2 regions of the Macrococcus epidermidis genome follow, and region 2 is predicted to be linked to the other one. Evidence: riboswitches for the same ligand, from Rfam matches in the RefSeq annotation. Region 2 holds a riboswitch; the other holds the start of a gene.
What was found. A riboswitch is a leader RNA that binds a small molecule or an ion and turns the genes downstream of it on or off. The one in region 2 is predicted to bind thiamine pyrophosphate.

Region 1 (3,281 bases), 850 kb from region 2:
AAATCATCAACATTATACTCAATAACTCAAAATCAGTCATGCTTTCCTTTCCAGGAGAAACAACTAACAAACAAAATCAAAGGCATCACCCCTTAGGGCTAGCCACCACTATAAACTTATCTACAAATACTATTATAAAGCGTAAATAAAATAATTAGAACTGATGTTCTGTTTAATTTGTTATTTTTATACCAAAGTCAGTACTCGCAATATACTTTATTTCTTTCTGATTGCGAAGTGTTGGTATCGTTAACCAGAGAATTGAAATGGCAAAGTAACATATTCCAGATAGAGAAATAAGTTGTATTTCAAAATGTACCTTTATGGACGGTATACACACCGCATGGTAATGTGTTAAATCATAAATTCTATCAAAAATTAAGATTTATAAAGTACGGTGAGGCAGAAATTAGTGATAAATTATCTTTTTACAAATTCAAAAAAGAGGAAGGATTTTATGATTGAAGCAATAAACGAACAGAATAGAGCATTGGTTATTGAATTCTTTAATAAACATTGGGGATCTTCAGAAATGATTGTTTCTTCTGGGAGATATAATTGTGCTGAGTTACCAGGTCTAATTTATATGGAAGATGAAAAGATTACTGGGCTATTAACATATATTATTAAGGATAAAACGATTGAAATCATTTCTTTGGATAGTGTGATTGAAAATAGAGGTATCGGTACACAATTAATGAATTTCTTGGAACGATTAGCGTATAAAAATTGTAAGTTTAATATTAGAGTAATAACAACTAATAATAATATAAATGCATTGAAGTTCTATCAAAAACTGGGCTACAGAATAAAAGAAATAATTCCCGATGCCGTAAACGAAGCAAGACTAATTAAACCACAAATACCAATGGTTGCTGAGAATGGAATCCAAATATTAGATGAATTAGTATTAGAAAAGTATATTTAATAATATATTAAATATAAACAACATAATAATCATCATATATTGACAGAACATACAATTATTTGTATATTGAAGTCAACTTAAGAAATACACTAGGGGCATTTAACGATAAATTGAGATGAGGTAGTCCTCAGACCCTTTGAACCTGATCTAGTTCAAACTAGCGTAGGGAAGTGTGCTAATGAACTGGTCTATTTATTATGTCTTTTTCATGCACCTTTCTATCAGGAAAGGTGTATTTTTTATGAATAAAATCATAGAGGAGAATATTTGATGAAAACTGTAATGGTTACTGGCGGAGCTAGAGGTTTAGGAGAAACAATCGTGAAAGGTCTCAATGCTGAAGGTTATAATGTGATTATTAATTATTTTCAAAGTGAAGATGCTGCAAATTCATTAGTAGCATCATTTGGAGAAGATAAAGCGTTAGCTTTTAAAGCTGACGTTACAAAACGTGCAGATGTAGATGCAATGGTGAAAGCAGGGATAGAGAAGTTTGGCAAAATTGACGTAGTTGTAAATAATGCACTTGTTGGATTTAAGTTTGATCCAGTAGCACAAAAGTCATTTAAAGATTTATCGTGGGAAGATTATCAACAACAAATTGATGGAACGATGAAAGCTGCATTCAATATAAGTCAAAGTGTAATCGATGGTTTTATTGAGCAAAGAGATGGAACGATTATTAGTATTGGCACAAATTTATTCCAAAATCCGGTTGTACCTTATCATGAATATACGACTGCTAAAGCAGGTTTACTAGGGATGATGCGCAATATCGCAAGTGAATTAGGACAATATGGCATTCGTGCAAATATGATTTCCGGTGGTTTACTGAAAACAACTGATGCTTCTAGTGTAACGACAGATGAAGTATTTGAATTAATCGCTAATTCTACACCACTAAGAAAAGTTACAACACCACAAGATGTTGCAAATATGGTTGTCTACTTAGCATCTGATAGAGCGAAAGGAATTACAGGTCAAAATATCACTGTTGATGGTGGGTTAACGATGAACTAGGGGGAGTTTTAAATGTCAAATATGCATATCGGCATATTGATTTATGGTATAGGACATCATTTGGCGGCATGGAAAGCACATGATTCTCAAATACATCGTTTAGGTGATATCAGTTATTATCAATCTCTTGCTCAAACTTGTGAACGTGGAAAGTTTGATATGATTTTCTTTGCTGATAATCAAGCATTTAATGCAACACATGAAAATATAATGCCAGCGATGTGGCTAGATCCAATCGTAAAACTTTCAGCAATATCACAAGTAACTAACAATGTTGGTTTAGTATGTACGATATCAGGAACATTTATGAATCCATATCATGTAGCCAGACAAATTCAATCTTTACAGCATATATCGAATGGCCGTATGGGATGGAATCTGGTTACATCTATGACAGATGAAGAAGCAAGAAATCATAGCATGGAGTATTTACCTGCTCATGCACAAAGATATGAAAAAGCTAGAGAATTTGGAATAATAATGGATAAATTATTTGAATCATGGGATGAAAAAGATTTTATTTATAATAAAGAAAATCATCAAATGATAAAACATCAAAATATACAACCAATCAATCATATGGGTAATTATTTCCAGGTACGAGGGCCGTTATCAACACCAAATTCTAAGTATGGAAAACCTATCGCAATGCAGGCAGGTGCTTCAGTTGAAGGCCTAAAATTAGCAGCAGAACAAGCTGATGCTGTGTTTTCCGTAATCTGGAATATCTCGATGGCTAAAAGATATCGCGAACGATTGAAACAGGCAGAAGAAAAAGAAGGAAGAAAGAATAAAATTAAAGTTCTACCAGGTTTAGTTACATACGTTGCTGAAACTGAAGAACAAGCTTATGCAAAGAAACAAGCCTTAGATAATATGCTGGATATTGCAAGTTCATTAAAAATGCTGGAATTATTTATTCATCAGGACACTTCAGGATGGGATTTAGATGCGAAAGTACCTGACTTACCACTTTTAGCATCGTTTACTGGACCGAAAGGAAGATATGAAACAGTACTTGAAATTATCAAAGATAAAGATCCAACGGTACGAGAACTTTTAGGATATTTAGCAGCAGGTGGTGGACATTTGACTTTAATCGGTACGCCGGAAATGATAGTAGATGAATTTGAAAAATGGTTGAAAGAAGGTGTAGCAGACGGATTTAATCTCATGCCACCAACTTTACCTAACAGTTTGGATGATTTTGTTGAACTCATCATACCAGAATTACAATCAAGAGGTTTGTTCAGAGAGGATTATCATACTTTAACATTGAGAGAACATTTAGAAATATAAAATAAAATATATAGATCTCTAAAAGAGGTCTATT
Region 2 (3,281 bases):
CAATAAGTTCGAACGTATTATGACTATCCAGCCCAAATGTCGGTTCATCTAGTAACACAATATCAGCTTTTGTACTCAATGCAGTCGCAACACTTAATCTTCTCTTTTGTCCCATGGAAAGTTCAAAAGGATGACGATCTTTTAGATGGTACAGATTTAATTGCTTTAATAAATTTGATGTACGTTCCCCAGCTCGGCTTTTATCTAAAAATTGAAAGTTAAAGAAGATTTCATCGTATACACTACCTTGAATAAATTGCAGTTCAGGATTTTGATAGACGAGGTACATATTACGCGCTGCATCTTTTACTTTCTTCAAAGTTTTATCATCGTATTGCATCAAACCTTTATACGGGATAAGCTGCATCAAAGATTCTAATAACGTTGTTTTTCCTGTTCCGTTCTTTCCAGTAATCGCAATCCATTCATGACTGCTAACGACAAGTTTATCAATATGATACAACGTCTTTTCTTTACGTTTTACTGCCACATCTTTTAACACGAGTTCAAATTCATTTGACATATGCTCATAATGCAATGGTTTTGGTGCACACTTATATGCATTAGGATGCCATACACCATACTGGTTCAATAAATCTTCATGTTGCTCAAGAATAATTTGTGGTGTGCCTTGTGTAACCAACTTACCATCAGCATCCATCAGAATAATACGATCAACATATCGCCAGATATGCTCAACTTTATGTTCTACGATAAGTACTGTCTTATCCTGCCATAAATCGATCATCAATTCCCATAAATGCTTTGTTGCATCGCTATCGAGCATCGCTGTAGGTTCATCTAAAAACCACGTATCAGCATTCTGCAGCAATGACCCAGCAATTGCGAGTTTCTGTTTCATACCGCCACTGAGTTGATTGATTTGTTGTGAGGGTTCAACATCCAGTCCTACTTTAATCAAAACATCATTAATTAATTGATTCATTTGCGATTTATCAACATTTTGATTTTCCAGAATAAAAGCTAGTTCTTCGTATACTTTCGGCATACAAAATTGACTGTCTGGATCCTGAAATATAACACTAGCATTCATGTCCCGTTCTAATACATCATATTTCATCGGTAAATCGATCAACTCAGGGACGATGCCACTTAGTACGTTCAACAATGTGCTCTTTCCAGAACCTGAAGGTCCGAGCAATAATACTTTTTCTTTCTCTGCTATCGTAATATCGATACCGTCAAATATCTTTTCTGTTTCACCGGGATATTTCAATCTTAAATTTCTAACAGATAACATCATCTATAAACTATCGTAATCTGATTGAGTTGATGTTCTGAATAGCTTCGTTACACCAGTCTGATCCAATGCTTTAACAATTAAATATGACAACACCCCGGTTACTAATGCGCCACTAATCAAACGCATTATAATATAAAGCAGCACGTTCCATCCTGCTACTTCAGACATATATCCATAGAAATACTCAACTGGCAGACTTATAATTGCAGCTGCAACGCCCGCTAATATACACACCATCATGCTACGTGATTGATATTTGAATAACATAAATACAAATTCACATGCCAAACCTTGTAAAAATGCAAAAACAAACGTCGGAATATCAAATTTCCCCATTACAATTGTCTCTCCTGCACCTGCTGCAAACTCAGCCAGTAATGCAATTCCTGCTTTTGGAACAATTAAATACGCCACAACTGCAGCCATAAACCAAACACCATATATTAACTGTTCAAAATGTAGCCCCAGTGGTTTCATTGCCTCATAAGGTAACCAGACAAAATTGTACGCTACTGCAAATAATACTGCTACTAATACTGTCACTAAAATTTCTGACAACTTCAAACCCTGACTATTTCTGTTCATTTTCATTCCTCCATAAAAAATACGCATCCTTCTATAGAGAAGACTGCGTACGGAAAAATAGCCACACTTATACTGTGACTATACACTTCCCTACGCTAGTATCATCTAGATCAGGTTCAAAGGGTCTAAGGCTACAGCCTTATCTCAGTTTTTAATAAAACACCCCTAGTGCGCTTATTTGATTTGTTATTTTTACAGTACTCGCGAAACTAAATTTTGTCAACTCAAAATTTCTTTCACCGAAGAAAAGATGAAAGCCCAATTGAACAACCCCAATTCAGAATTCTATTTCGCTTACTCAGATAATGACGTTGCAGGTTATTTAAAAATCAATATAAATGATGCACAAACTGAAGCTATGGGAGAAGATACACTTGAAATTGAACGCATCTATGTTGATAATCGCTACCAAAAACAAGGCATTGGTAAACATCTTTACAACAAAGCAATTGAACGTGCTAAGTATTATCATTTAAAAAAAGTTTGGTTAGGCGTGTGGGAGCATAATCAAAATGCCCTTGCATTTTACAATAGAATGGGATTTAAACATATAGATTCTCATGTCTTTCAAATGGGCGATGAAGCACAAACAGATTTTATCATGGCGCTTAAAATTATATAATGTTATCTTTTTCACAAATGAGTCTATACACTTTTTTATATAACGGATATAATATAGTTGTATATTCATATTTTAATTTATTTTTTTAAATTTACTGTGATAAAAACACATGAGGAGGCACTAAAATGTCTATTGAAATTCCAGCTAAAACTATCGAAGATACTTATGCTTCGAAAGGCAACATTGAAAACGTATTAAATCAAGTAGCAATGAAAGAAGTGATGGTAGATAAGACACCTGGGCGCTATATGTTAAAAGCGATTATGTCAGGTTTTTTACTAGCTATTATGGCAGTGCTTCAACTTGCAGCTAAGACACAATTTGCTTCAACTGAAAATGCAGGGCTTATCAATTTAGTAGGGGCAATTGCATTCAGTATCGCACTCGTAATGATCGTACTTACTAATTCTGAATTATTAACAAGTAACTTTATGTTCTTTACAGTGGGTTATTATTTCAAAACAATCACAATGGGTAAAATTATAAAAATATTTACGTTATGTTTCCTGGGAAATATTATTGGTGGATTTATCTTATTTGGAATGATGACAGGCACTAAAGTTATGACACCTGAAATGGTAGCAGCATTAACAAAAACAGTAGATGCAAAAACAATAGCATCAAGTTGGCATGCAATTCTAATTAAAGGGATATTCGCTAACTTCTTTATCAATATCGGTATTTATATTTCATTACAATGTAAGGAAGTATTAGCTAAAGTATTCTTTATCGGTATCGGAGTAGTTATCTTTGTATTTATGGCTTACGAACACGTTGTTTACAATGCTGGATTGTTTGCCGGAATGATGT

Region 1: it holds a riboswitch for thiamine pyrophosphate, as region 2 does, so the genes downstream of both, KFV12_RS05555 (3-oxoacyl-ACP reductase) here and KFV12_RS01080 (ECF transporter S component) in region 2, are expected to answer to the same signal.

Annotation. Positions count from the first base shown of each region.
Region 1 covers NZ_CP073819.1:1,051,620-1,054,900, forward strand. The annotation lists gene KFV12_RS05550 (GNAT family N-acetyltransferase) at 458-928, shown strand; TPP riboswitch at 1,010-1,114, shown strand; gene KFV12_RS05555 (3-oxoacyl-ACP reductase) at 1,196-1,948, shown strand; gene KFV12_RS05560 (NtaA/DmoA family FMN-dependent monooxygenase) at 1,961-3,247, shown strand.
Region 2 covers NZ_CP073819.1:197,669-200,949, reverse strand. The annotation lists gene KFV12_RS01085 (ABC transporter ATP-binding protein) at 1-1,261, opposite strand, end outside; gene KFV12_RS01080 (ECF transporter S component) at 1,265-1,849, opposite strand; TPP riboswitch at 1,920-2,026, opposite strand; gene KFV12_RS01075 (GNAT family N-acetyltransferase) at 2,028-2,471, shown strand; gene KFV12_RS01070 (formate/nitrite transporter family protein) at 2,597-3,281, shown strand, end outside.